DNA from 3 places in the Bacillus sp. DJP31 genome. Region 1 is predicted to be linked to each of the others. Evidence: riboswitches for the same ligand, from Rfam matches in the RefSeq annotation. Region 1 holds a riboswitch; each other region holds the start of a gene.

Region 1 (4,705 bases):
ATTAACGACATTAATGACCCAATGTTTCAACAAATGCATGAATTAATGCAACATGTTTTCCCACCAGAAGAAGTGTTGGAATTTGACCTATGGACAGAACCACATGAAGATCAAGAAATTCGTGTTTTTGTGGATGTTATGGACGGAGACGTTGTGGGAGCAACTGAATATCGTTATTACGAAGATTTCAATGTAGCTTTCAATGTAGCCATGACCGATTTTACGATTATTGGAGAATCTAAACTTAGTATAGGACCCTTTTTAGCTCAAAAAAGACTAGAGGATCAATTGCAACAGCAGCACAGGTTAGTTTAACAGAGTCTAGACAAAAGAACCCCTTACATAAATTGTAAGGGGTTCTTCATTTAAAGAGGATATTTTAATGACTTACATTTCCAGACCTTTTAAAATGTTTTTTATAGATAAAGTTTAGCAATTGATCCAATTCCTGGCTAACTTTTATGGTTTCACTATCAAGAAGACCCTTTTTTAAACCCAATTGAATCATGAGATTTCTTTTTTCCTCTATAACACGTTGATACCTAGTTAATTCCATCTGGATCACCAATCCTATCTTTTTTAGTATTGGACCTTACCTCTTTTTCTTCAAATGCTTCTAGGTACTTTATGATCTCGTCTTCATTCAAAGGTCGTGAATAGAGGAAGCCCTGTACCTGGTCACAATGTTTCTTTTTCAGGTAATCTAGTTGTTCCTCTGTTTCTACTCCTTCAGCAACCACCTTTAGTCCTAGGTTGTGAGCCATGGAAATAATCGTATTCACGATGGTTGTCTGTTGTTTATTTTGAACAAAGGATTTGTCTATTTTAAGTGCATCTAATGGGAACATGTTCAAGTAGCTAAGGGAGCTATAGCCAGTACCAAAATCGTCGATACTTATCTTGACTCCTAATTCCCTTAAATTTTGGAGGATAACCATCGTCTTTTCGATATCTGCAGTCATACTCTCTGTTATCTCTAGCGTTAAAAATGCTGGATTAAAGTTCGTTTCTTTAATGATACGTTCAACCATTTTCACAAGGTTATTTTGCTGAAATTGCCTTAATGAAAGATTGACAGACAGTGACAAGTGATGATGCCCTCTATTTCGTATAGCCTGAACCTTCTCACATGCTGTTCGTAAAACCCATTCCCCGATCGGGACAATCATACCCGTCTCTTCTGCTAAAGGAATAAACTCGATAGGAGAAATAAGTCCTTTTTCAGGATGGTTCCACCGCAGCAAAGCTTCCAAACCAACAACCTGTTGATTCTTTATATCTACCTGAGGTTGATAGTAGATCGTTAATTCTTCTCTATCCAAAACTTTTCGAAGATCTGTCTCAAGCATCAGCTGGTTAAGAGCCTTTTCATCCATCGACGGATTGTATAGCTGATATCTATTTCCCTGCTCTTTGGCCCGGTACATAGCCGTATCAGCACGTTTCATTAAGTCCTCACTATTATCCGCGTCATTTGGATATATTGCGATCCCGATGCTAGGAACGATCGAAAGTTCTTGATTAACCAAAGTAAAAGGTTCCTTAAAAGCATCAAGTAGGTTCCTTGCAAATGAAAGGGTTTCATTGATATCCCGCGTTTTAGGAATTAATAGGGCAAATTCATCTCCACCTAAGCGGGATAACAAATCCATCTTCCTTGTGCACCCTACCAATCGCTCGCCCACCATTCTAAGTAACTGATCCCCGACAGAAAAACCAAGGGATTCATTGATTATTTTAAAGCGATCTAAATCTAGATACATGACAACAAGCTGTTGTTTTTTCTGAAGGGCAGTATCTATTGCATCCTTTAGCTTCTTATAAAAATGATTTCGATTAGGTAATTGGGTTAATTCGTCATAATAGGCAAGATAATTGGCTAATTCCTCTGCTTTTTTCTTTTCAGTAATATCAATACAATAAACCGTTACTTCTGTCACTATTCCATCAATAAGTAAAGGTTTAAAGTTCGCAATATAGTTAATACCAGCCAGTTGTCCCTCATAACTAACTTCCTGACCACTCCAAGCTTTTTCATACATCTTCTCTTTTACTATGGTCATATCCTTGGGTATCAATTGCAGAAGTTCTTTTCCAACAGCTAAACCTGGGGAAAGCCCCATTCTATAGAGCATTTCTCCATCACAATAGGTATGGATAAAACGATCGTTTTCCTTCTTATATTTAAAAATCATTCCGGATTGATTTCGAATGACTTCCTCTAACTCTCGGTGGTTATCAATAAGTGAATGATACTGTGACTTAAGCTCCTCTTTAGTAAAGGGCTTCTGGATATCCATTATTTTTTCATAATATTCAATACATGCCTTACCTTTTTCCTTTGCCTGATACATGGATAAATCTGCCTTCTTAATTAAAGTATCAATATCTTGTCCATCAAATGGATATAGACTGATCCCAATACTCGCTGTCAAAGCAATTTCATGATTTTGAATGCAATAAGGAGCTGATAAAATTTCTGAAATTCGATCAACGCATACTCTTAATTGGTCCTTACTTATCGAAGGCAGGATGATAATAAACTCATCTCCACCTAGTCTGGCAATCATATCACTCTCTCTGATACAGGACTTCATTCTTCCTGCAACTTCCTGCAGTATCAAATCCCCTACGTCATGCTTATAGGTATCATTGACACTCTTAAAATTATCCAAATCCAAGAATAATACAGCACATCTTTGGCCTTCAATATGCTCTAATTCCGTAAAATATTCCTTAATGAAGGTACGGTTGTATACACCTGTTAAAGGATCATGAATAGCGATACTCTCTAAATCAATGATATACGCCATGAAGGTAGCCATTGTCTCAAGAAGTTTAATATGTTGTTCCGAGAAGGAAAATAGTTGAGAATCAAAGGCACATAAATTTCCAAATATATCACCATTTTTCAATACAATTGGCACCCCAAGAAAACTCTTTATACCAAGTTGAATCGTAGGAAGCAGCGAACACGCAATGGGGTGCTCTGAAGTGTTATTTATGATTAGTGGTACCCGACCACCATTTAGAATAATGTTTCAAAAAGCATCATCAAGATCTAAAAAAGCACCACGTTCAAACAGGATCTCTCCCCGATTAAATACACTAAACACCTGACTTGATGAAGCATCCGTTTTAGATACACAAAAAGTATTGACCCCGATAAACCGACTAAGCATATCAAAAATGTCATAGGAGGCTTCGTGTATTTTTTGATTAAAGAGTTTCTGTACAATCCCCATGATGTTACCCCCTTTAGATTAAAAGAAAACCTACTATTCTATCTCTCTCGAGTAGGTAATTTGAACGATACAAAAATAAAACGCCCCAGCATAGGAGCGCAGGAAATCTAAAGTAGTTTTAGATGCAACTGGCTAGCATGTCTACTTAACTTCAGAGTAGACTAAGCCCCTATAGTTTTGCGTCCTACTTTTTCAAGTAGTTTGCCGTATTTAGTTGAGTTTGAGTATCATTTATCCTAATTCGATTATACTACATCCAGTGTCTTTTTTTATACGTTAATTATCAATTTAAGTCTATGTACCTAGAGTATAGAAATAAAAAGACCTAAGAACAATTGAGATTCTTAGGTCCAACTCTATATTAGAATTACCCAACCAAATTCTTCTGATTCTCGACTTTTTCATCCTGCACAAACAGCAATCCTAGCTCATGATGCTCGCCATCATAGAGTGCACGCTGCACCAATCTCGGTTCGTTGTTGTGATCAACAACTTCTAGCTTGACGAAAGCACGATTTTTTTGGAGAGATTGGTAGAATCCCTCTACATTCTTAATGCTAATTCCATTAACTTTAGTAATGAGTTCACCGACCTTAAGCGCCATTTTATCAGCAGGTGATTTGGGAATGACCCCAAGAATAACAAGTCCAAGGTCACGGCTTGAGAAAAATAGATGGTCATCATCCTGAACGCGCTGTTGAATAGATAACAATTCACGGCCAATCATAGCTAGTAGTGCAGTGGCGATCCCCATAATCGGAATCCAAAAGGTGACAACAGCTAACAGGAGGATAAATAAACCTAAGGCAATGACTCTCTTTCCTGTAAAAGAAACCGCTTCGCTTGGTAGGCTTCCTCTTGTTCGTTGGTAAAAGCCGATTCCAAACGGCACAACACATAAGGCAAATGTCTGCTCACCCAACGAAAGAAGCGGCCACCATGGAAAAAATGAAGTAACAGCATTTCCTGGTAATAGTAAGAAAACAGGTATCATCCAAAGACGATTGGAAATATGAGAACCTATAAATCTACCTCGCTTACTCGTTTCTAAACGGGGTGAGCTTATGCGTAAACCATCCTTGAATATTAAAAATCCTTCCGTAAGTAAAAGGAGGGCAAGTATTACTCCAAAAGTGGCTGGGTGAATTGAGGCAAGTTCACGGACTAACGAATCGATCATCGGAATCCCTGTAGTAAATTGGGGCAGGATGAAAGAAAGTAGAAAGGACAGGCCTAAAACGTATGCAGGAGATAGTAAACGCAAAACTAGTGTCAAGCTCAAGAGTATGGTCACGAGCCCAACTAACACAAGACCCCCAACTGGTAGTACCATTCCCAATCCAAGTGTCACTAAGGAAATGATCAAACCTGCAAACAATCCTTGAGTCAGCATGGATTTCAATTCACTGATACTATCAAAAATCCGCACATGAAAATGCTTACGCTCCTGTTTCACACGA
Region 2 (12,979 bases), on a different contig from region 1:
AATAGATCTGTCGATCACTTAATTCATCGTTAGACATGATCGACTCTCTTACTTGTCTGCGTTTTTCCATTAAAAGACCATTTCTATCAGAAGCTTTATAAAAAGTCTGCTTAAACACCCATAAATATGGTACTTGTTCCTTATTTAATACCCCTTTTTCTACATATCTATCTAGAAGTTGATACACCATCTTATTCCTCTGAACAACATAACCTAACACACGAACCCAATGGTTGATAGACTTTTCTTTTTTCTCCTTCAAAATAGCCAATCTTACTTCTTCAAATAGCACATCATCTTTAGAGACCTGCTGACGAAAGAAAATTTTCTTACACTGTTCCTCCGTTACACCTCTTACAGCCAATTCCATTAAAACGGCACCTGCGATAGCAAATGGTAAGATTGTAGCAACTGAACTTGGAATTTTTGATGTTTCTACATTCACTGATAAAAGAACAAGTTCTTCCGCCAAATGAGTCATCATGGTCATCCCTCACAATCTATTCGTATAACTCCTTCTATTTTACTACGAAGATTTCCGAAAATTGTATATTTTTTTCTAGAATGCGACCGAAAAAGCAAAATTAAGGCTGTACTTTTATAACCACGTAAAAAAGGCCCTTAATAGACCTCATGTTAGAACTGGAATCCGAACTGTGACAATTGTTCCTTCCCCAACTTCACTTTTAAATTCCATTGTCCCTTGATGCTGAGTGATAATTTTATTACTCACAACAAGGCCCAAGCCTGCTCCCTTTCCCTTCGTAGAATAAAAAGGTTCTCCTAAACGGGACATGTGCTTCTCACTCATTCCCATCCCTTGATCGTGTACCTTTGCTACAACAAACCCATCTTCAATGGTACTTTCAATATGTATCTGCCCACCAAGAGGCATGGATTCTATTCCATTTTTTATCAAATTTATAAACAGCTGCTTAATTTGATTTTCATCACAATTAATCATGGCTTCTCTATCCGCCTGCAATTGTAACTGCAATTCAACATTCGTTAAGTTGGCTTGCCCTTCCATAAACGTCACAACATGCTTTAGCAAAAGTGGAAAATCCTTTTGTTTATATAAAACCTTTTGTTGTTTGCCTAACACCAGCATTTCACTTACAATTAAATTGATCCGGTCTATCTCGTCGATCATGATTTTCGTATGCAATTCGGATAAAGTTGAACCTGCATTTAAAAGCTGAACAAAGCCTTTAATTGAGGTAAGAGGGTTCCTAATTTCATGGGCAAGACCTGCAGCTAAATGACCAATTAGAGACATTTTTTCTGTTTGGTCCAGCATTTCTTCACTTTTTCTGATTTGGGTTATGTCTCGAGCGATTCCAAATACCCCAACCATATCGCCATTAATATATTTCGGAAAAGTCGTACATCTTAATAAGATATGATTCCCTTCACTCGTAGTTACTGTTGTTTCAAATTTTTGAGATTCCCCAGATATAGCTTTCTGAAAATACCCTACTGTTCTTTCAAATTCTTCACCTATAATGTATAGAACAAAGCTTTTTCCTATTATTTCATTTTGCTCATGTCCTAATATTTTTTCCCCTTGAGGATTGATTGAGACAAATTTTCCGTCCATATTGATCTCGAACACAGCATCTGGATTATGATTAAATAAGGATTGATAGTACCCATTACTAGATTCAAGCTGTTGCTCTGTCTGCTGTAATTCATACTTGGAGAGAAACAATTTGTACGTTCTGAAATAAATAATGAAAAAGAGAAATATGGATGTGACTAGTATAAAAAACCAGCCCTTATATCGTTGAAAAAAGTCATACTTTATAAAATTTTCATCTGCTAGGAAATATGTCATTCTATCTGATAAAAGGATCCATAATACACCAATTATCAAATAAATTAAGGCGATTCTGGCTGCTTCAATCTTTGACTGTTTCATTTAGTACTCCTCTTATCGGTTTAGAGTTATTCTTATATTTTGTCCTTACTTGCTAAAATATTCCTAGAAGGTGATTCTAAATGATGATACAGTACCTATTTGTTCTACTTACTCTAGCCGGTGTTCTCTCTATCTTCTTTACCTCTTTAATAAATGGAATTTCTCCAATGCCCACATCTCCAAAGGTAAAGAATCGTTTACTAGAGGTAGTACCTATAAATCCACCAAAACGAATCGTTGAGCTAGGTGCTGGATGGGGAAATTTAGCATTTTCTTTAGCAAAAAGATATCCACAATCCACTGTAATAGCGATCGAAAATTCATTTATTCCATATCTTGTTATGTTAGCTCGAAAAATACTATTCCCAACTATAAATCTTATTATAATGAGAAAGAATTTCTACAAAGAAAATTTATCGTCCTACGACCTCATCGTGTGCTACCTTTACCCAGGTGCAATGGACAGATTAGGAAAGAAATTTAAAAAGGAACTTACACCGGGTACATCTATCTATACCCACACTTTCTCCTTGTTACATTTTGAACCCCTCGAAAAGTGGAGGGTTCAGGATCTATATAAGACCATCATTTACCACTATAAAATGTGATTTTGTTTTATTATAGAAACAACACTTAGATCAGCCTACTGATCAATAGCAGGCTGATCTAATTTATCAATACATCGTTTACATCTACGTTATCGTCTCCACGCTCTCAATTCCAACTGAGATTCGACCTATTTATAAGGTTCCAGGATTCTTTATGCTAATGAAGGCACTAAAAACAAGTGAACCGCTACATTTTTTAAGGTTTCCTGGCAGAATGGGCGGTTAAAATCCATTTCATAATAGAGAATTAATCTTATTCAAAGTTTTATCAGCGATATTTTGGGTATATCGGCGATTATTTGGATATATCAGCGATATTTTAGATATATCCGCGATTATTTCATTTTATCAGCGATTTTCGAGATATATCAGTGATAAGACAATTTCCCCTGCTTTACCGAGCGGAAATCAAAGATCACACACCTAAATCCGCAACCATTCAAGGTACCAACAGATTACTTACTCAACTCTATCCGTAGTAAGTCAAAATCAACGAACCTAACAGCCCTAATGCTGAAACGAACCCAACAACCGGACCGCCTTCCTCAAACGCTTCGGGCAGCATGGTGGATGAAACCATGGCAAAGATTCCACCTGCGGCAAATGCACCAATTGTTGGAATGACCAGGTGTGATGTGACATCAATTAACACATACCCAAGAAAAGCACTCAGCGAGGATAGTGACATGACAATGAGCCAGAGAAATAAGATTCTCCCCTTGGAATATCCGTCCTTTTTCATTCCAATACTACTGGAGAGGCCTTCCGGAAAATTACTTATAAAAATAGCAATCACAATGAGCCAGCTAACAGAGTGATTTTCCAACAAGCTAACACCAATAATAATGGATTCTGGTATTGCATCTATGATTGACCCAATAAATATCGCTAACCCAGAATGTCCCGCCGGACTAGTCTTCGAACGCTTTCGTTCATGGCCTCCCTTTCTCATAATTAATAACTCGGCTACAATAAAAATCGTTGCTCCTCCTAAAAAGCCAATAGAAGGAAACAAAATCCCCCCTTCTTTTACGGCATTGGTCAACAATTCAAATGTAGCTGCACCTATTAAAACACCTGTACCAAATGCCATAATAAAGGCTGAAACCTTATTAGGAATATCCTTAAAAATACCAAGTAATGCCCCTAAAACGAGTGAAGAACCTGCGATTCCACCCCACATTGCTGCTTGTAGCATCCAATTTTCCCGCTCCCGGATAATTCATAATAGCTATAACTTGCCCATTTTTCTCACAAACATGAGATAAAGGCAGGATTCTCTTCAAAAAAAATAACCACTCGGATGAAGTGGTTACGAAGCTTGAGCTTTAATCTCTTCGATGATGGAAAGGAATTCTTCGACAATTAGTTTATCGAATTTTGTACCAATTCCTTTTTGTAGTAAAGCAATTGCTTGTTCCTCCGTTAGTGGTTTTTTTCGGTATGGTCTCACGGAAGTCATGGAGTGGTAGGCATCCACTACCGTAATAATCCTAGCACCGAGTGGAATTTCTTCTTGTCTTAAGCCATTAGGATAACCCTTTCCATCCGGTCGTTCATGATGATGCAATACATATGGCAAGACATCCTTTAACTCATCAACGCTTGATAGTATATTGTATCCAAGTACAGGATGAGTTTTCAATATTTCATATTCTTCAGGTGATAGAGGATTATCTTTATTTAAAATGTGATCAGGGATTCCAATTTTACCAACATCGTGCAATAGCCCCGCAATTGAAATATTCTTGACTTCTCTCTCACTCAAACCTAAGCGGCTTGCTATTTTCGCTGAATACCTAGAAACCATTTCAGAGTGGCTATGTGTATAAGGATCCTTAACCTCAACGGCTCTTGCAATGGAAACAATCGTATTTACTAACCATTTTTGATCTTCAACACTTCGCTCATAATTATGCTGTTCCATTGCTTGTAATTCTTTTGCCGTGATTACACGATTTTTCCCAAGACTTTTGGCAGCATACATTGCTTGGTCTGCTAGATGGACAAAACCTTCTTCGTTCGTATCATCTGGGTAGATGGCCACACCAATACTAATCGTAATGGGAGTTAGAATATAATTACTTCCATGTAGGGCAACCTTTTGACGAATACGTTCTGCTACATTTTTAGCCATCTCTTCATCTGCATTTTGCATAATGACAACAAATTCTTCTCCACCATATCGACAGACAATATCACCCGAACGAACATTGGCTGCAATCAACTGTGAAATTTCAGTTAGTATCTTATCTCCAAATAAATGGCCCTCGTGGTCATTTAGCTTCTTAAAATTGTCGACATCACAAAATAATAAAGCCATGGCATGACCGGTTTCCTTCGATTGCTTCATGCCAAATGCAAGCATTTGCTTGAAATGTGCACTGTTATAAACACCAGTTAATGGGTCGGTAATACTTTTTTGCAAACGGTCTTCTAGGGTATAAACCATTTGATTAAAAGCATCTGCAACTTCTTTAATTTCTTGGCTAGCTTCTAATTCGACCAACTGATAATGACCACCATTTTCGATGGAAAGTGCCGCCTCTCTAAGTGTTAAGAGCGGAAGAACGAGTAGACGTCTTATAATGAACCATAGCAGGATCAATAGGATGACTCCAATCGTGGCTCCTACAACAATCGTTAGGAAAATCTTATGATTTACAGCAGCAATATCATCTGTATTGTTAATATAAAGTTCGATTGCACCAGTAGCTTGTCCATCCTCTATTAAAGGAGCTACGAGTCTTACCTTTTTTACCCTTTCTGAATCCATATGAGCAACCATCGTTTTACCTGAAATCAGGGATGGGTTTAACACAGATGCTGATACATTCCCTTCTAAATCCCGATTAGTCGATGCACCTATAATATGGTTCCCTTCTGTTCTTACATGGAGTGTAAGCTCTAATATATTTTCTTCTCTATGTTTAATATAATCAAGAATTTGTTGCACATCCACAATTGAACGTGACTCTTCATATCTACCATTTATAGCAGTTGTTATTCCCTTCAATTGACTTACATACGTTTCCTTTACTGCCTGATGAAACGTGTAAGAGTTGAATAGAACCACTACTGACATCGTTATGACGATAACAACAGCAAACATCAGGATAATTTTAGTTTGTAATGAGAATCTACTAGACAAGTTTTTTCACCCTAACTTACTTAATCTCAAATTCTATCGTTTCAGATACGCCATAGGGTGTATGATCGTTGTTGTGTAAGGAGATGCGTACCTCGTGTTTGCCTTTACTAACGTTTTCTATTATGTATGGACTGCTAGTAACCCCTTGTTTTTCTCCATGATCTAAATATAAATGAATATGTCCCTCACCATTAACTTTTTCATGCCCATAGTGTTCACCTGATACAATTAAATTCGTTCCAATGACAAAGATTGCTTTTGTTCCATTTGTTTTGACTTCCACTTTTAAGGTAGGTTTGTAGTTCTCATTTTCAGTTTCTTTCTCTTCTACTATGGTGAACTCAGTGTGATATCCACCATTACAGCCTGTTAGAAGCAGTGTCGAAAAGATTGCTAGAAAATAGAAATGCTTCATTGCCTTTATCCCTTCTTGATCGTTCATTCTTTTATGACTTAGTACCTATTCTACCTTTTTAAAAAGAACATCTAGCATGGTTCTTTTTTATAATTATAGAAAAAATATACATCTAATTTATCATTACTTCAACTTATTTCGTGTGAAAAATTGCGACATATTTCACGTTTCTCTTCTTTTTATTATCATAATATTTTAATTTTTTAAAACTATCTAAAAAACATGTAACTTTGTGTTGTAATATCTAATTCTTCTGATAGAATTTTCTTATGTAGCTTTGGGGAGGACAACAGTGTCTATTATAACTAAGGATATTATCGTTAACTTATTTTTACTAATAAGTCTTCTCTTTCTATATATCATGTACGTAAACTACTCATCAAGACTTAAGCCCTATCTGAGTTATCATTCTAAGGTACTCATTTGCATATGTATTGTAGGGCATATGTTGAGTTATTCATTCCCGATCAATGAAATAAACGGAATTACGATGGACCTACGTATTATTCCAGGGATTATTGCAAGCTTATATGGAGGTTGGATAGGACACCTTTTTGTCATACTAAGTGGAATCATTCTTGTCCTTCTTACAAGTAAAAAAATCTCATTGCTTTTCTTATTATTAAGTGGATTTCTTACCCTCTTTTATTATTGGTTTTCTCCAATATACTTAAAGCTACGATTGCGTTTAAAGCTTCTATCTGCTGGAAGCTTAGCCATGCTTGTCATGTGCCTGGTGTTATGGAAGTTTCAAATTTTCTCCTATTCATGGATCATTGGATGTCAATTTATTTTGTTAGTAGGACTTGGGATCAGTATCATTGTTTATGTAATCGAATTCTCCCATAATCACTACTTGATTTTAAACCAGCTTCAGCGAGCGGAAAAGATGAATGTTGTGAGTCATTTAGCTGCATCCATCTCACATGAAATTAGAAATCCACTTACCTCTTCACGTGGCTTTTTACAGCTTATGCAACAAGAGTCCCTAAACGATGAACAACGAATGGCTTATTCAAAAATTGCAATCAACGAGCTAGACCAAGCAGAAAGAATCATTCGTGAATATCTTACTTTTGCTAAACCCGCACCTGAAAAAAATGAGCATCTACATATTCAAGACGAATTAATCAATGTGATTTCACTCTTGACACCACTAGCCAATTTATCTAATGTCAAAATTGAGTTGAGCACAGTTGATGGGTGCATTATAGGCGAACGTTCAAAATTTCAGCAATGTCTAGTTAATCTTATAAAAAACGGAATAGAGTCCATGCCAATGGGTGGTTCCCTGTTTATTAAAGCAATTAAGGTTAAAGATAGGATCCTAATAAAAATATATGATCAAGGAATGGGCATGACGACTACTCAATTGTCTAGATTGGGAGAGCCTTACTTCTCAACTAAGGTAAAAGGGACGGGGCTTGGGATGATGGTCGTATATAGAATAGTAGAATCCATGCGGGGATCCATTCAGGTAAAAAGTGAAATTGGGAAGGGAACGACATTTTCATTCTCATTTCCCTCCATAAATGGAACTAAAGGAGAAACTCCCCCTTTTTAGTTTTTGACAATGTAAATTTTCAAAAAGAGGAACGGTCCTAATGGATACTGTTCCTTTTTATTTAACAAGCGAGTGCTTAAATGCATAAATGACCGCTTGGGTTCGGTCTTGTACCTCTAGTTTTCCGAGTATGTTACTTACGTGAACTTTAACGGTTTTTAGGGCAATAAAGAGTTCATCCGCTATATCTTGGTTGGTCTTTCCTTGTGAGATCAAAAGCAAAGTCTCAAGCTCACGGTTTGTTAGTTGTTCGTGTAACGGGACATTGTGACCTTGTCGCATTTTGAACATCATCTTTCCTGTCACTTCAGGCTCTAAAATGGATTGACCGTCATAGGTTGACCTGATTGCATTGGCAATTTCACTTGCCTTTGACGTTTTAAGCATATAGCTTGTTGCGCCTGCCTCGAGAGCTGGATATACCTTTTCATCATCTATGAAACTTGTGACGATAATCACTTTAGCTTCTGGCCAACTTTTCATTATATTTTTTGTAGCCTCAATTCCGTCCATTTCCTTCATGACAAGGTCCATTAAAATAATATCCGGTCTTAGCTTTAAAGCGAGGTCTACTCCTTCTCTACCATCTCCTGCTTCAGCAATTACCTCGATATCGGGCTGTGCAGAAAGGTAGGCAGAAACTCCGATTCTTACCATCTCATGGTCATCAACAAAAAGTACCTTTATCATTTGATTCAACTCCCTCAACATTCATTAATGGTACCTTCACTTCAAGTCTAGTACCCGTATTTTGTAGGCTCACAATTTTCATGATTCCACCGATTTCAACTGCACGTTCATGCATGATTTGTAATCCATATGAACCTGTCTTAGTCGTTTCAACATCAAATCCAATTCCGTCGTCCACTACACGAAGAATCATAAATTCATCTCGTTTAATGAGCAGTACTTCAAGCTTTGAAGATTTTGAATGTCTTAATGTATTAGAGACTGACTCTTGTAAAATTCGGAACAAATGGTCCTCAACACCTTTATCTAATTTGACATCTTCAATTTTCCATGTGATGTCCATCGGTACCTTTTGTGTGAGTTCAACCAGCAGTTCTTTCATTCCTTCTTGTAAGGACTTTCCCTTCAATGCTACAGGTCTTAAATGTAAAAGCAATGCACGCATTTCAGATTGTGATTGATGAATGGCTTCTTCAACCATTAGTAATTGTTTGGTTTCACTGTCATCGTTAGATGTTTTTGATTCTGTGATGGCTGACATAAGCATTGAAGCAGCAAAAAGCTGTTGACTTACAGAATCATGAAGCTCTCTTGCCAACCTAGTTCGTTCCTGTGAAACAATATCCTGGACACGTTTTTCTTGATTTTCCGCTTTTTCAGTTGCTAGCTTTTGTGAAAGTTTAACTTGTTCAATCATCTGCTTTTGTATTTTTTTCAGTTGGATCCAAATCGGCTTCAGTTCCGGGTCGAGTGATTCCTCGTTAAATTGTTTTCCAAGCTCTACACCCTGCATAACCTCTGTTACGCTTTTCACCTGGCTCCTCCATGCTAATCCTGATATTAGTCCAAAAATGAGACCTGTTAAAATACTTAAGCTAGGTGCAAATAGCAGTAGAGGAATATCCATAACAGTACGTTCCCATAACGAAGACCATTTCTCAAGTGGAAAACTGATAAAAAACAAGATTGAAGCAATCAATAAGATGATTATAGAAAGGAAAATGTACGCGATCATCTGTCTCTGGATGATTTTCATACCCTTACCACCTCTAAGTCCCCGACTAGCATAGAGGTGATAATCTTAACTTTCTGCTCTGCACCACCATATTCTAAGGTTTGATAGTACAGTATTTGGTTCAGAGTCTTTACTTCTTGATGTTCTAAAATAGTAGAGGATCCATAAAGGACTGCATGTCTTACACTAAGTTCCATCTCATATGGAACTAGAATCTTTAAATTACCGACAAAATTTCGAATGGATATGACTGATTCCCCTTTTGGCAACACCGTATTACTTAAGTCAATCGTCGTATCTCCTACTCCCGTTTGAATGTTTACATCATTCCATTCATAAACATGGTCTGGGGTTTGCTGACGCCCAAATAAAACTTGTTTAAATAGGGGATGTTTATTTATTACGGTACCTTGCACTAAGCTAGTTTCTTCTATAATAGGCAGTACCTTGAGTGGGTGTTGTTTAGACTGAACGTATTGAACTATAAAATACAATATAATGGCTAATAACATAAACTTGAAAGTCATCATTGTAACAACTGTAAAGAATAACCCAACACAACCAAACCAAAACAAGATTTTCCAAAGTGTTCTGGTCATTTTCTTTCTTCCAAAATAAACACATGTGCCAAATAGAAACATTGAAAAGACAATCCCACCATTAAAGAATGTTACTTCAATTAAGAGCAGAACAATAGCCGCTATCATAATCATACTCACATAGTCTGTTTTTCTACGATTGAACACAGGGTATCCCCCTTTCTAGAAAGTCATTAATGAGGAAAGAGAAGTAACCTCTCTAATTATAAACCAAAAAGCGTAGTTTCCTACGCCTTTAGCATATCATGCTTTTGTTATGAAATAGAATGAGATTGATCCTTTTTTTGTTCTTTTTCTAATTGAGAAATGCGAGAATCGATTGTGCTCCGGTAATAATCAGAGTTCACTTTTTGTTCTAGCCGATCTAAATAGCTTTCCGTTTCTGAAACACTAGTTGCAGCATTATTTGAGTAGTTGAATCCAGTTTCAACTACTTGGTTCATTCTGTAGTTTGCGCGAGCTATATTCTCTTGTCCCATAAGCTCCAGTCGCTTAAGATTCATGTCTTTTAACTTATGCTTCATCTCTTCATATTTCTTCTCAAGCTCTACTAATTGTAGTGTGGTCTTTTCTAATGCCGAACGAATTCTTACTGAACGCTCCTCATATTGCACTTGCTCCTGTGATGCAAACTCACGCAACTCAGATTCACCTGCTCTTAATGCGATCTCTACTTGCTGTTTACGCTTCTCCGAAAATTGGCAAGCAACATTGTATTCCTTAGTAAACTCTTCCTTTAAAAGATATTGACGTTCCAATAGCTTTCGAACCTTTTCTACCTCATGTAAATCTGCAGAAATTGAATTCTTGATTCGATTAAATAAACCCATGATTACTCTCTCCTTTTTCGCTTTTTTAGTTTTTGTTTAATTCTGCCCACTGCTTTTCAAAGCTAGTAAACGGATCTAGTTCTTCTTTTACAGCATCATCTGTGTTCTTCCATTTTTTATATATAATGTACAATACATACGCTGCAGCTAAGCCTAAAACTGCTGGCACATTGGAAGCAGATGCTACAAGTGCAATCAATCCAAACACTGCCCACACAACTTTACTTGCTGAGGACTCTGACTTCATAAACCCCTTATATGAGTAGTATAAAATCACTAAACTAATGACTAGCCCAACTAAAGGAGCTACATTTGCTAGCAACACCACTGTTGCAAGTACACCAACTAATAACAACCCGAATTTTTTCATTCCTTACTTCCTCCTTTCGTTTCAATGTCTTAATCTTACCTGTACCTCGGATCTTGCATAATGCACCTAAGATATATCTTTCTGTAAGACTTGAGACCTAATGGTTTTGTTTTTAATTGCCTCTTGCACGAGTTATCTCTATATAGATAACAAACCATCAAGATTACCAAATGTAAGCCAAAAAACTTATCGACAATTTCCTTGGAAATATTCGTGAATTATACAAAAATCTACTTCTTTCTTACACTCTTTCAATATAGGATTTACTCCCAACAAGGTAAAAAGTAATTTACAAAGACTAAAGTGTGGTTATTTTTACATTTTATTCATATAAACACTCTTTTCACCCATTTTTTTATAAGAATATAAACTTTTGTAAATTTTTCGAAATCGACATGATTCAACACTTTGTTTGCTTTCTTTCTTTTATAATTCAAATATAGGACATAGGATATAGATTATTTCGTTAAAAAAGCAATATACATAAATATATAACGTTCTTTATAATCAGATAAAGGCAAACCTATTGAAAAGTAGGGACGCAAAGTCACGGGTCTTAGGTTGGGGGATTTCTAACGATGACGGCTGGTCTGCCTGGAATACTAAAAGTATTTTGGGAGGTAGTTTAGAATGGTTAAGGATTTATCAAAGGAATTTGGAAAGTTAGATCAAGAGTGGATTGACTTAATTTTAGAAGCTTTAGATATGGGTATGAGTGTTCAGGAAATTGAAACATTCTTACATAATCAAAACCAAGTTACTAATTTTTAATGAAAGTTCCCAAAAGAACTTTCTTTTTTTCGTTCTTCACATGAACATCTTCTTGGTTATATGTTATAATCGTTATCGAAGGAAGGTGACCTCGATGATTGGCAAACGTATTAAACAATATCGACTACAAAGAAAATTTTCTCTATCTGAACTTGCTGAACGTGCGGGCATTGCAAAGTCATACTTAAGCTCTATTGAACGAAATCTCCAATCAAACCCTTCGATTCAGTTTCTCGAAAAAATTGCAGGTGTTCTAAATGTTCCAGTGAACACATTGCTACATGATGAAGAAGATGAATCTAATCAAGGCGCAGATCTCGATTCAGATTGGGCAAGGCTCGTCCGTGATGCGATGAAATCTGGAATCTCTAAGGATCAATTCCGTGAATTCCTTGAATTTAACCAATGGAAGATGAAAAAATAAAGAGCGTTTCGGTGACATTGTCATCAGGAACGCTTGTTTTTTTTTGAGTGATCCTCCTTTAAATAAAGGTTGAAAATCTAATTTTTCTCTTTTTCTGCGTTTCTTGTTGCTTCTCATAAAGATGGGCAATATGCTCGACTTTAACTACTTCAGCTTGCCTTAACTTTAAGTGTGTAATATCTTTCTGACAAGATGGACAAATCCATTGTCCCGACTCACAACTACTATAAGATGGTCTGATACATCGATCACATGTTTTTTTGTACATATCTATATCTCTCCTCCAAAAAACATCATTAAAAAGTAGGACTCTATTAGGTAATTCTGGATTGATTGACAGAATACAAGCTTAGTAATAAATATGTGGAATATAATTAGATATGTATAAGCTGGTCTTTATTTTTAGATGCGGAAAGTAAATCGGAAAGTTCAAGTATATCCAACTACCAAAAATATACCTTTATAAAGAACAATGAACTCTGATTTTACTTTCGAATGACTAGATAACAAATAAAAAACCTAGTCGGAATGGAAACTTCCAAAGACTAGCTCCGCGTCAAGTTAACATTCTTATCTCATCTTAATATATCAATTAGTTTTCTTAGTTTCTCTTTGTCAATC
Region 3 (12,979 bases), on a different contig from region 1:
CATGTATTTTGCTAAGGAAACTGGCAAAAACAACTACCAGTTTTATAATGATGAGATTAATAAGAACATTATTTCAAAAATAGAAATGGAAAATGAATTAAGATTCGCGATAGAAAGGGATCAGCTTGTTCTGTATTATCAGCCACAGGTTGATCTGCAAACTGGTGAAGTGGTAGGAGTAGAGGCCTTAGTTCGTTGGTTCCACCCAACACTTGGATTTGTACCTCCAGCTACTTTTATTCCGGTGGCCGAAGAAACAGGTTTAATCATTCAAATTGGAGATTGGATTCTTCGAAAAGCTTGTTTTGATTTGAAGGATTTACAGAATCATGAATGGAATTCACTCACGATGTCTGTAAATATATCCATGAAACAATTTCTGCACAGTGAATTGGTTTCATCCATCCAGAATGCGTTAGCTGATAGCTATATAGATCCTGCTTACTTAAAGCTTGAGATTACAGAGAGTGTCGCGATGTCACAGCCAGAGCAAGTGATTACAAAACTTCATGAGTTAAAGAAAATTGGAGTGGATCTGGCTCTCGATGATTTTGGTACTGGGTATTCATCTCTAAATTATTTAAAAAAGCTACCTGTCGATGTACTTAAAATTGACCGTGCTTTTATCCAAGAAATCGTACAAGATAAAGATGATATGACGATAGTAAAAGCCTTGATAGAAGTGGCACATAGCCTTGATATGGTCGTCATTGCAGAGGGTGTTGAAACAAAAGAACAACAAGAAATACTCAAGAGTATCCAATGTGATCAGCTTCAAGGTTACTATTTTAGTAGACCTATACCACTAGATGAGATAAGAGACCTATTAGCAGGCAGACAGAACAATTATGAATTCAGATAACGTGGAGAAACAATAGAAATAGCATACGAAATCGAGTATGAAATCGCAAAGATTTGATACTCGTTTTTTTGTTGTTATATACTATTTAAACTTATCAGAAAATTATATATTATCATATAATTCTAATTATCTACTTATTCTACAAATTAACTTAGGTTTTGTATGGTTACGACAATAAAAACGAAAAACGTACAAATTGTCCTATATTAAAATACTTATATGTAGTCTTATCGTACTAGAATTGCAGTCTTTTTTTTTAAAAAAAGCAAATAGTATTGAAGTCACTTCAAATTATTTAAAAATTAGGCTAAAAGAGTTATGATAATAGGAGAGATATCGTATAAATTCAAGATATTAGGTTTGCTAAGTATTTTAAACAAGGCACTTACTCTTTTCTAAAAAGATAAAAAAGTATAAATTTTTTTTACTCAGGGTATTGGTCTAGCTCCAGCGCCTAGCCCCACGAGGTCAAATAACCTCAAGCCAAAAAGCGCCTTTATGGCTTGAGGACATTTGCTATGCCTGGGCTGAAAAAGGCGCTAGCGCTTTTCTTATTTGAAACATGTTTGGAGGTATACAGATGTTTAAAGCATTAACGTTTCTAAAGCCATATCGTTTACCCGTTACAGTCGCCCTTTTACTGATGTTAACGGAGTTATTTGTTGAATTGCTTCATCCATTGTTAATGGCGAAGATTATTGATGATGGAATTATGAAGAAGGATCTCACGGTGGTTTTAGAGTGGGGAGCCATCATGGTGGGGATGTCTTTTCTTGCCTTAGCTTCAGGAATTACGAATTCGTTTTATGCATCACATGTTAGTCAAAGCTACGGATTCGATTTAAGAAAAAGTTTGTATGAAAAAATTCAGTCTTTTTCTTTTGCGAATTTCAATGTTTTTCCAACCTCATCTCTTATAACAAGGATGACAAATGATGTCAACCAAATTCAGAACACTATCTTTATGGGTTTACGAATCATGCTAAGAGCTCCACTTCTTATTATAGGTGGAGTCGTGATGGCACTGATTGTCAATGCAAAGCTAGCATTTTTTCTTGTCATTACTGTGCCGTTCCTCTTCATGTTACTCATATGGGTAATGAATAAAGGTTGGTCGTTATTCCGGCTCGTACAAGAAAAATTAGATGCTGTGAACAGTGTCATGCATGAGAATTTGACCGGTATGAGATTGATCAAAGCATATGTGAGAAGAAAGCATGAAATGAACCGATTTATAACAGCAAATGATAACTTAATGGATAAGACTGTATCAGCCTTACGTTTAATGGAAACAACGATGCCCATACTTTTACTTTTAATGAATGCAAGTGTCATTGCAATCCTCTGGTTTGGTAGCTTTGAAGTGAATACAGGTGGGACACAAGTGGGGGAAGTTGTGGCCATTGTGCATTACGCAATGAGGATTACTTCAGCTTTATCTGTTTTTTCTTGGATTGTCATGGCTTTTTCACGAGCTAGAGCATCTTCTAATCGGATAACAGAGGTGTTAGAAACAGATATCGATCTAGTAGATTCTAAGAATATTAACACGGCTGCAAAAGTAGATAAAGGCAGAATTGAGTTTCAACATGTATCATTTCACTACCCAGGTACATCTGCAAATGTAGTAGAGGATATGTCATTTGTGGTGGAGAAAGGACAGACCGTTGCCATTCTAGGGGCTACTGGTTCTGGTAAAACTTCCCTGTTTCAACTTATCCCAAGGCTTTACGATGTCACAGTCGGGAAAATTCTATTAGATAATCAAGAACTACTCTCCATGAAAATGGAGGATGTTCGTAACCAAATTGGGTATGTGCCACAGGAGGCACTCCTTTTTACAGGCACAGTTAGGGAGAATATTGCTTGGGGGAAAGAGGATGCTTCAATGGAAGAGATTATTGAAGCGGCAAGAAATGCCCAAATTCATGACACCATTGAAAAGCTCCCACTTCAATATGAAAGTAAGCTAGGTCAAAAGGGAGTCAATTTATCTGGTGGACAAAAACAAAGACTATCCATCGCTAGAGCCCTTATAAGGAAACCTAAAATCTTACTTTTAGATGATAGTACGAGTGCATTAGATCTACAGACAGAATCGCGTCTCCTCGAGGCAATCAAAGAGTACACATGTACGACACTCATCATTACCCAAAAGATTCACACCGCGATGGAAGCGGACAAAATTCTACTTATTGATGAAGGAAAACTGTTAGCAGAAGGAGATCATGAAAGCCTCCTTTCGCATTCTTCTCTTTATAAGAAAATCTTTAACTCTCAATATAAAGAGGAGGGGAAACATCGTGTTCGAGCAGCTGAGTAAACCATTCCGCTATAAGCGAATACCTATTCATTTAGAAAAAAATGACACTCCTACAAAAAAGAAGCCCAAAGCAAAGGATTGGGTCGGAACCATTAAGAGGATATGGGGGTATTTATCTGTTAGTAAAAGCCTTCTTAGCCTAGTCTTTTTAATGATCATTGTTAGCTCAGTTTTAGGTTTAGTTGGCCCATTTTTAGTGGGTTTTGCCATTGATCGATATATCGTGGAAAAGGATACAGATCAGCTCTTCTTTCTATTGATCTGGTTAATGGCTGTTTATCTTATGTATTCAGTATCACTTTGGCTGCAAAACATATGGATGATTGGGATTGCACAGAAAACAGTCTCTACAATGAGAAACCAGCTTTTTCAACATCTTCATGAGCTACCGATTCGATTCTTCGATAAAAGGCAGCATGGGGAATTGATGAGCCGTATTACGAATGATATTGAAAATGTAAGCTCCACGTTGAACAGTTCTGTCATTCAAATATTTTCTAGCATACTTACTCTAATTGGAACAATCTCCGTTATGTTTTGGCTAAGTCCTTCATTAACTATGATCACGTTGACCATTATTCCAGCTATGTTCTATGGTTTGAAATGGATCACAAAACGAACGGGGAAATTGTTTAAAGAGTCACAGAGAAATTTAGGTGAACTCAATGGATTTATTGAAGAAACGATTTCAGGTCAGCGCATCGTCAAGACATTTTCTCAAGAAACTAGAGTAATGAATGAGTTTATTGAAAAAAGCGAGAGGCTTAAGGGCACTGCATTCTGGGCTCAAACCTTTACTGGATTTATACCAAAACTAATGAATTTTTTAAATAATTTAATCTTTGCCATTATTGCGTGTGTGGGAGGGATCTTTGCTCTCAATCAATGGATTACGATTGGAGCTATTGTTATTTTCACCGAGTATTCTAGACAGTTCACTAGACCTTTAAATGATCTAGCCAATCAGTTTAATACATTATTGTCAGCAGTTGCCGGAGCAGAGCGAGTCTTTGAGATTTTGGATGAAGAGCTTGAAGAAGTAGACGAATCGAATGCATCAGAGCTTACTGAAGTAAGGGGAGAAGTGGAGTTTATAGAGGCATCTTTCTCTTATGAGCAGGGTGAGGATACAGTTCGGGACTTAACTTTTCACGTGTCTCCAGGTCAAACGGTTGCTTTAGTTGGTCCGACAGGCGCGGGTAAGACTACGGTTATTAACCTTTTATCAAGATTTTATGAGTTAGAAAAGGGCAGTATTTTTATTGATGGGAAAGATCTTACTAAGATTACACGCGGGAGTATTCGTCAGCATATGGGTTTTGTTTTACAGGATTCTTTTTTGTTTGAAGGCACCATTTTAGAAAATATTCGATATGGAAAACTAGATGCCACAGATGAGGAAGTGGTTCAAGCAGCTAAACTAGCCAATGCCCATTCCTTCATTATGAAGCTACCCAATGCATACAACATGAAATTAAAACATGAAGGTAGCGGAATTAGCCAAGGTCAACGTCAGTTATTATCGATTGCGAGAGCCGTTCTTGCCAAACCATCCATTCTACTATTGGACGAGGCAACAAGTAGCATCGATACCATTACCGAAATAAAAATTCAAGAAGCACTTCAGGAGCTAATGAAAGGAAGAACAAGCTTTGTCATTGCCCACAGACTGAATACAATTCAAAGTGCCGATCTAATACTTGTGTTAAAGGATGGACAAATTATTGAAAAGGGAACACATCAAGAGCTAATGGCGGAAAAGGGTTTTTATTATGATTTGTACCATTAGGGGACAGATGTCGCAGAAAACTGTATTTGCGACTGATGGACGTTCTAGAGTAATGTGTTGAAACCTTATTTCGCACATACAAAAAACATAATTGGGGGATGAAACGATGTCCCACTGCATAGTTTCAACTATATAGCCTGAAAACTTGGAGGGGATATTATGCCAATTATGAAGCTAGAAGATGGTGTGGAGCTCTATTATGAAGATGCAGGACAAGGAAAGCCGATTCTTTTCATACATGGAGTTTGGATGAGTAGCCGATTTTTTCAAAAGCAAATACCGTATTTTAGCCAGGAGTACCGAGTTCTTGCAGTGGATTTAAGAGGACATGGTCGTTCTTCCCATGTACAAAAAGGACACACAGTCGCTAATTATGCTCGTGATTTGCGTGCATTTATCGGCAATTTAGACTTAAAGGATGTAACTTTGGTCGGTTGGTCAATGGGTGCTTTTGTCGTTTGGGAGTATCTACATCAGTTTGGAGAAGAAAATGTGAAAGCCACTGTTATTGTAGATGAGTTAGCCTCTGATTTTAAATGGCCAGATTTTGAAATTGGAGCGTTCGATTTTCCTGCCTTGATTCATATAATGAGAGAAGTCCAAACAAATCGAGTGGAGTTCTTACATGGATTTATTCCTTTAATGTTTAAAGAAGAGTTAAACAAGCTCGATTTGGACAGGATGCTTGAGGAAGTTACAAAAATACCGGAATCCATAGCAAGTGCCATTCTCTTTGATCAATCGGTTGTTGATTGCAGGCCCTATCTTTCGGAAATTAAGGTACCCACACTTTTATGCTTCGGGCGAGAGGAGAAGCTCATTCCTGTAGCAGCAGGTGAGCACCTCCTCAAAAATATCCAAAACTCGAGGCTCGAAATATTTGAGAATAGTTGCCATTGTCCATTTTTAGAAGAAGCGGACTTGTTTAACGAAGTAGTTGATTTGTTTATTCGTTCCCTCGATTGAAAAATCGGGTGGTTCATTGGAACCACCCGATTTTTAACTTACTAGAGGGATGAGAGCAGAACAGGTTCTAACCTCTTCACCGGATATATGTCCTCAAATAGGCTATTAGCTTCTGAATTTTATTCATCCCGACTTGTTAAGGGTTTATATCCAAACTCCCGAAAGCTTCTTGCTATTTCAAAGTAGCCTTTTCCGTTTGGATGTATTTTGTCACTTGAGAGTAGATCATTCTCGCATCCTTTAAAAACGGAATAAATGTCTGCAATTTTAACATTTGGAATAGATGAGAAACCTTGAACATGCTGATTAAATGTTTGTACCCATGGATCAACTAAGGGTATAGAAGGAAACGGATTATAAAGATTAGCCAGTCGAATGATAAATGGGCCCTCACATTCTTCGATGAGTAAATCAAGGGATCGAATTAATTCCGTAAGATTATTAATACTTGTTGCTAATGCAGCATCTAGAACTTCTTTATCTTGATTCTGTATATAAATTCTCGCAGCTTTAATCAAGTCATTTCCACCTGCTGTAATGGTGATTATATCTGCTTGTTTAATTGCTGCCTGAACACAATTAGAGGTGAGTAGATTTACGACATCTCCCGTTGTTGCTCCAACCTTAGCATACTTGTAAATTTGAACACGTTTACCAATATCTCTTTCTACATTCCGCGCATATACCTCAACAAAACCAGGGTCAAATAAGGGAACGCCAACTCCAACCGTTAAGGAATCACCTAGCGCAATATATTCAAGGGCTGTATTTCTTTGAAAATTCATCACATACCTCCTAAAATAATATTCGACGATTGAGTTTCATTTGAAGATTCAGATAAAAACATATATACAAGGAACCAAAATTGACGCACAACACATTGTATTCACGTAGTACATCTAATGTTTCCCTTTATTTATATTTGCTCGAAATAACTAGTGAAAAGTAAGTTGAAATGGATTCCCTCTATTGTGAATAAACCTGAGATCACGCTTGCTATCAGGGGTGGTGTCATATTATGATAATGAAATTTATTCTATTCTATTAAACGGATTGAGCAAGTTGATTTAGCTTCAGGATGCACCGATTATTGAATAGAAAATCACGGATTTCTGTCATTGTTAGACCATACTCAAAGCTTCAGAAATAAGTTCCACCCATTCCTAATCCATGTCCTCTTAAATAATGAGATCCAGCTGATGTTGGTTGACTTTTATCAAAATTACCTCTCAGGATATTTTTAGTATCTCAGGCAGACCAGCTGTCATAGCAAAAAACGTAATGCGTGACTTTAGACCTGTGACACTTTCGCCCCAATTCTTGATTGGTTTGCCTTTTCCTGATTATGTATGAACCAATACTCATATTTATATGAAAAAAAATCGATACAAGTCGTTGTAGTTTGTCGATGTTCAAAGTGTAATAATTCTGTAACCTATTCTTTTCATTTTAATGAAATACATACTGTGAGTTGGTTTGACTGGATATTTTGAAGAAATCTACTTTGGTGAGAGGCACTAGCACACTCTCGTTCTATCGAAATTTAAATAGAAAGAAAGATGGAATTGTCGAATTCAGTCCATTATTTGCAAAACTTTGTCTTGATAGGGAGTCTTAAAAAAACTGATTCTTTTGACTGCTTTACTTTTTCCAAGATAGTGAAGTATACTTAAACAAAATCCGTTCTTAATAAAGAATTATTTAAAAAGTATATAACCCTTTATTTATTCAAAAGCTTTTAACCGAAATACATAGCCTACCTATTTACAAGTAGAAAAGAAGAGTCGATTTATCTCAAAAAAGTTTGGTAAGGGGGAAATTAACTTTCATGCAGGAAAAGGGGAACTAGTTATGGACGGAAAGAAAATTAAGGAATTACGTTTAAGAAGAGGTATATCCTTGACTGAGCTTTCAAAAATCTCAGGGGTGTCCAAATCTTATTTGAGCTTTATTGAAAGAGGCAAGCAGAAAAACCCAAGTATAGATGTACTTGAGAAGTTAGCAGTAGCTCTTGGGGTTGATGTCTATTCTTTAATTGACAAGAAGGATTTTGATCAATCGGAGCTAGCTTATTTGGATAAGGAAGTACTTGATTTGGCATTGGAAATGACTAGAGCTAAAATAGATAAAGAGAAGCTAAGGAAATTGATTGAAATTCTTAGATGAGAGAAACTGTTAGCCTTGAATATTGAAAGGGGCTAACGGTTTTTTTGATTTTTGGAGCATAAATCATCCTAAAGGAGCTTTTAAACCCAATGGTTCTTTACTAAACACGAAATTGAAGAAAATAGGCAAAAAAGTAAGTAAAAAGGAGGAATGACGAGATAATACAGTGTAAATCTTCTTTATTAAGAAAATATAGCTGTTTTTCAGACTTATCAAATGATTAATTATGACATATACCCAATTTAAAATTTCGCTATAGAGAACATATTTCACTGGACGAGCAAATCTAAAAAAAAACGGGAGGCAACAAAATGAGCATTAAAAAGAAAGTTGGTTTAAGTTTAGCTTCAGAAGCACTAGGTTTATCGTTAATTGGTGGCGGTACATACGCATTCTTTAGTGATAAGGCAGAAACAACTTCAACATTTGCAGCAGGAACATTAGATCTAAATGCAAACCTACAACAATCATTGATGTTAGTAACATTAAACCAGGTGATTGGATGACTCGTTCTTTTGAATTGAAAAATGATGGAAGTCTTGACATCAGTAAAATTCTATTAATGACTGACTACACTGTAACTGATGCTAAAAATGACAATGCTGGTGCAGATTTCGGGAAGCATATTCAAGTAAACTTCCTATTAAATGCTGATAAGATTGATTCTGTTGTATTTGGTACAACTTTAGCCGAACTTAAAACGATGACTCCGGATGCAATCGAGAACGAAATCTTTATTAAAGCATTAGAAGAAAGAGGCAAGCTTAAAGCTGGAACATCTGACCAGTTGTATGTAAACTATGAATTTGTTGACAATAAGGCTGATCAAAACATGTTCCAAGGCGACAAGCTAGAGCTTATTTGGACGTTCGAGGCAATGCAAACTAAAGGTCAAGATAGATAATTCGATCAACAATGCAAGGATAGGAGGGTGATCCCACCTTTCTATCCTTTTCTCTTTTATTCTAGTTTTCTTCAGATTTGTAAGTTCCTTGCTGATGTGAAGAAGAGTAGAAGCAAATATAGAAATAGATTCTAAGTAAATGGCCATTAGGATGTGATAGTATAAAATACTTTAGATTAAATAAGCACAAAAGAAAGTATTCAACTAGTAAAGTAACAGCTCAAATTCTTGCGATTTGGTATATCATGCTTATTACATTTTCCTATTTAAATTCTGATACAAATGCTTATTTCTATGACAGCAATCAAATCGTCACAGTCATTCAAGCTGGCAATTGGGAAACTACTGAAGGTGAAGAAGTGGATCTTAGTTCACAAGAATTTGTTAGTGATGAAATAAGTACTCCTATCGAGGAAAGTAATTCGGAGCCCGTTTCAACAGAAGGCGAAGAACTGTCCGAAGAACCAAACGAACCAGAATCAAAGGATGAGAGTAGTCAATCTACCACTGATTCATTAACTGAGGAAACACCTATTATAGAAGTAGAAGAAGATAGTAAGACCAATGCATCAGATTCTGACAAAGCTACTCCACTATTAGATAAAGGTGAAGAAGAAGTAGAAGGAGAAGGTACATTAACTTCTAAGGAAGAATCGATCAATATTTCAAATGTAGTTGAAGATGGACAATAGTCAGGAGGGCGCAGAATTGAAAGGAAATAAAATGAAAAAGTGGTTAAGTAATGGTCTTACATGGCTTTTATATGGAGTACTTTTTATGATGATATTCGTTGTCGTTTCATCAAGAGTCACTGGGACTGAGCCGCAACTATTTGGTTATCAATTAAAAACGGTTCTTTCAGGGTCGATGGAACCAGGAATACAGACAGGATCTATCATCGCTGTAAAAGTGGATGAAGATATGACACGCTTCCAAAAAGGCGATGTTATAACGTTAAACAAGATGAAAATATTTTAATTACCCATAGAATCGTAGATGTAGTAAATTCCAACAGTGATCAAGTTATTTACAGAACTAAGGGAGATAACAACGATGGGGAAGATCCAAACCCTGTACTTTCTCAAAATGTTGTGGCCCAATACACTGGATTTACAATTCCGAGGGCAGGTTATTTTTTGAGTATCATTAATTCTAACAATGGAGCATTTATTTTTATTATTCCAGGACTTCTTCTTCTAGGCTATTCCTGTTTTACAATAATGAGGACAATTGCGCAAATTGAAGGGAAAAATGCATCGAATGCAGCCAATAAAAATGTTTAACATTTATTATGAATTTTGAAAGTGAAAATAAGAAGCGGGAAAACCTTTAATGGATAGGGCTTTCTTGCTTTTTTTGTTAGGTTATGAATAATGTAGGTTATAATAATAGGCTAAAAGGTTAATCAAATGTCCCTAATACGACTACCTTTTGGAGAATATCCGCATTTCTTTTCTAAACTAGGAGAAACGATATGACAGCAATTTTAGATACTGATAATCATAAGGAAATCATTGAAGCTAATTTGTTAAACCGAACGGTATTTTTAAAGAGCTTTCGAGATAGAGCAGTAGATATTTCAAGAGTTGAAATCGGATTGCAGTGGTTTGTTTCTACTTTTCAAAATGTACTTATTTTCGATTTTGATACAGACGTTTCAACTGTTATGAAAAAGATACAAGAGGTAAAAGATCAATTCGAGGGAAAGATTGAAGCTATATGTTGTTTAGTTCATGATTTTTCAAAACCTAATAATCTAAAGCAACAGCTTCTCCAGAAAGGCTTTGTTCATGCTGATGATTTAGTTGGGATGTCGTTAAAACTAGAAACTAGAAATATCCCTGTAAAGACATCTAAACTAAATGTCAAGAAGGTAGAAGATGAAGACAGCCAGAACATGTGGGTGCAAATAATCTGTCAGGTTTTCGAACTTGAGGAGTATAAAGATTCATTTAAACAGGTAAATGTTGAAGAAAACTATGCTTATCAACATTATATTGGTTATGAAAACGGTGTAGCAGTTGCAGTCATTTCATTGCTCCTCGCAGAGGGAGTTGCCGGAATTTACTGGGTGGGAACTACTGAAATTGCTAGAGGAAAAGGATATGCAACCGAACTAATGGAGAGAGCCCATGCAGAAGCAATCTCCAATGGTTATCATGTAGCAGTCTTACAATCAAGCAAAGAAGGCCTAGGCTTATATGAAAGATTAGGTTACAAGAAGGATTATATTGAAGAATCAATAGAGTGGTATGAGTAAGGAAAAGCAAGTCTATTGACTTGTTTTTTTAAAAAGATAAGAAAGTATAATTTTTTTTTACTCAGGGTATTGGTCTAGCTCCAGCGCCCAGATGCTCTAGGTCAAATAACCCTAAAAGAGTCTGTTCAAAAAGGAGGACAAAAAGAGCAAAGAAGTTCGAGGAAGCGAAGTCTTGAGCTACCTGCGCGTATGTTTTGTATACGTGAGGAGCGGAGAGACGAGCTGACGAAGAAATTTGAAGCTATTTTTGCCGGACTTTTTGAACACCCTCTAAAAGAATAAAAGAGAAGACCACCTTTTTTTCTTTTAGGAACATTTGCTATGCCTGGTCTAAACGGGGCGCTTGCGCTTTTCTTAATGGCTCTTTTCTAAAGGCTCTATTTTAAAAGATTATTACTTTTAGATAGGAGTTTTTGAAAGTAATCCGTTGGTATAAGATGATTGGAACACATATGCTAAGGCATCTGCTTAGAGCAGCGAAACAGTTGAGACATAACGTTTGGCGCATGAAGGAACAAAGTTTATCAAAACAGCTTCTAAAATTGAAATATAGTGGTGATATAGAAAAGAGTAGAAAATAAAAACCTGAAAGCTCAGTAGCGATCAGGAATGGTGTCACAATGTATGAGATGTATAAAGTTCATTTTCTTGTTTATTGGATTAGACTGTTCTAGCAAGCTGCCCAAGATTCATGATTCTTCCGTTGTTCAATAAAAAATTTCGAATTTCATCCTTCGTTAAACCCATACTTATTGCTTCTGAAATAAGTTCCACCCATTCTTGATCCAATTCCTCTAGGTTAATGTAGTCTGATTGCTTTTGGTTAACATTTCTCATAATTACCTCCCAAAATACTTCTAGTATTTCAGGCAGACCAGCCGTCATAGTCAAGATACATGCTGACTTTAGACCCGTGACTTTGCGCCCCTATCTTTCGAATAGATTTGCCCTTTACTGATTTTTGTATGAACCAATATTCACAATTATATGTAAATATATTGGAAAAAGTTGTTATAGTTTGTCGATGAGAAAAATGAAATATATTTGTAATAAAACGTTTACATTTGAATGTATATATTGTGAGAAAGGTTAAAGAGCATGAGTTTTAGTAAGATATTCTTGAAATATAATAGCCCATTTAATGTAAAGACAAGAAGCCGGCGTCTAGAAAAGAGCAAAGGAATAGTCGAGAAATGTAACAATCTGTAAGACTATGTCTACAGATTGAAATAGAGCGCTTATATGAAACTTTTTAACTACTTTACTTTTCTTCTTTCAGTGAAGTATACTAAAACTAGTGCGCGTTCTTAATAAAGAACTAAAAAATTCAGTTGAATCTATTGTTCCATGATTTGAACAAAAGCTTCATATTTATAGTTGCCCGGAATTAATCTTGGCTAGATAGTTTGGTAAGGGGGAATTATCTTTTAAGCAGGAAAAGGAGAACCAAACATGGATGGAAAGAAAATTAAAGATTTACGAATACGAAGAGGCATTTCCTTAACTGAGCTTTCTAAAATCTCAGGTGTATCAAAATCCTATTTAAGCTTTATAGAAAGCGGTAAGCAAAAAAATCCAAGTATAGAAGTGCTTGAGAAACTCGCAAATGCTCTTGGGGTGGATGTTCACTCATTAATTTCCAAGGATGTTTATATGCAAGATGAACTACTCTACCTAGATAAAGAAGTAATTGAACTAGCTTTAGAAAT

The links. Region 1 has a riboswitch for cyclic di-GMP ahead of ACOI1C_RS21685 (hypothetical protein). Riboswitches for the same ligand answer to the same signal wherever they lie in the genome.
Region 2: linked by a shared signal. The riboswitch ahead of ACOI1C_RS10260 (anti-repressor SinI family protein) and the one ahead of ACOI1C_RS21685 (hypothetical protein) in region 1 are both predicted to bind cyclic di-GMP.
Region 3: linked by a shared signal. The riboswitch ahead of ACOI1C_RS10280 (anti-repressor SinI family protein) and the one ahead of ACOI1C_RS21685 (hypothetical protein) in region 1 are both predicted to bind cyclic di-GMP.

Annotation. Positions count from the first base shown of each region.
Region 1 is NZ_JBMERO010000051.1:330-5,034, forward strand. It holds partial or broken gene ACOI1C_RS21670 (GNAT family N-acetyltransferase) at 1-285, shown strand, start outside; gene ACOI1C_RS21675 (aspartyl-phosphate phosphatase Spo0E family protein) at 380-556, opposite strand; gene ACOI1C_RS21680 (diguanylate cyclase domain-containing protein) at 543-3,038, opposite strand; gene ACOI1C_RS21685 (hypothetical protein) at 3,042-3,245, opposite strand; cyclic di-GMP riboswitch class I at 3,366-3,461, opposite strand; gene ACOI1C_RS21690 (PDZ domain-containing protein) at 3,613-4,705, opposite strand, start outside.
Region 2 is NZ_JBMERO010000009.1:27,477-40,455, forward strand. It holds gene ACOI1C_RS10200 (GOLPH3/VPS74 family protein) at 1-484, opposite strand, end outside; gene ACOI1C_RS10205 (ATP-binding protein) at 632-1,921, opposite strand; gene ACOI1C_RS10210 (rRNA adenine N-6-methyltransferase family protein) at 2,002-2,529, shown strand; gene ACOI1C_RS10215 (ZIP family metal transporter) at 2,999-3,727, opposite strand; gene ACOI1C_RS10220 (diguanylate cyclase) at 3,842-5,680, opposite strand; gene ACOI1C_RS10225 (hypothetical protein) at 5,697-6,122, opposite strand; gene ACOI1C_RS10230 (ATP-binding protein) at 6,388-7,659, shown strand; gene ACOI1C_RS10235 (response regulator) at 7,717-8,349, opposite strand; gene ACOI1C_RS10240 (sensor histidine kinase) at 8,327-9,385, opposite strand; gene liaF (cell wall-active antibiotics response protein LiaF) at 9,382-10,110, opposite strand; gene ACOI1C_RS10250 (PspA/IM30 family protein) at 10,218-10,796, opposite strand; gene ACOI1C_RS10255 (flagellar basal body rod protein) at 10,819-11,163, opposite strand; cyclic di-GMP riboswitch class I at 11,670-11,761, shown strand; gene ACOI1C_RS10260 (anti-repressor SinI family protein) at 11,794-11,934, shown strand; gene ACOI1C_RS10265 (helix-turn-helix domain-containing protein) at 12,029-12,358, shown strand; gene ACOI1C_RS10270 (hypothetical protein) at 12,417-12,626, opposite strand; gene ACOI1C_RS10275 (helix-turn-helix domain-containing protein) at 12,934-12,979, opposite strand, start outside.
Region 3 is NZ_JBMERO010000009.1:40,468-53,446, reverse strand. It holds gene ACOI1C_RS10340 (EAL domain-containing protein) at 1-862, shown strand, start outside; gene ACOI1C_RS10335 (ABC transporter ATP-binding protein) at 1,443-3,185, shown strand; gene ACOI1C_RS10330 (ABC transporter ATP-binding protein) at 3,166-4,974, shown strand; gene ACOI1C_RS10325 (alpha/beta fold hydrolase) at 5,134-5,940, shown strand; gene ACOI1C_RS10320 (GDSL-type esterase/lipase family protein) at 6,060-6,725, opposite strand; gene ACOI1C_RS10315 (helix-turn-helix domain-containing protein) at 7,792-8,106, shown strand; partial or broken gene ACOI1C_RS10310 (TasA family protein) at 8,418-9,010, shown strand; gene ACOI1C_RS10305 (hypothetical protein) at 9,256-9,702, shown strand; gene ACOI1C_RS10300 (hypothetical protein) at 9,719-9,988, shown strand; gene ACOI1C_RS10295 (signal peptidase I) at 9,982-10,293, shown strand; gene ACOI1C_RS10290 (GNAT family N-acetyltransferase) at 10,485-11,270, shown strand; gene ACOI1C_RS10285 (hypothetical protein) at 11,684-11,851, shown strand; gene ACOI1C_RS10280 (anti-repressor SinI family protein) at 11,931-12,107, opposite strand; cyclic di-GMP riboswitch class I at 12,136-12,229, opposite strand; gene ACOI1C_RS10275 (helix-turn-helix domain-containing protein) at 12,723-12,979, shown strand, end outside.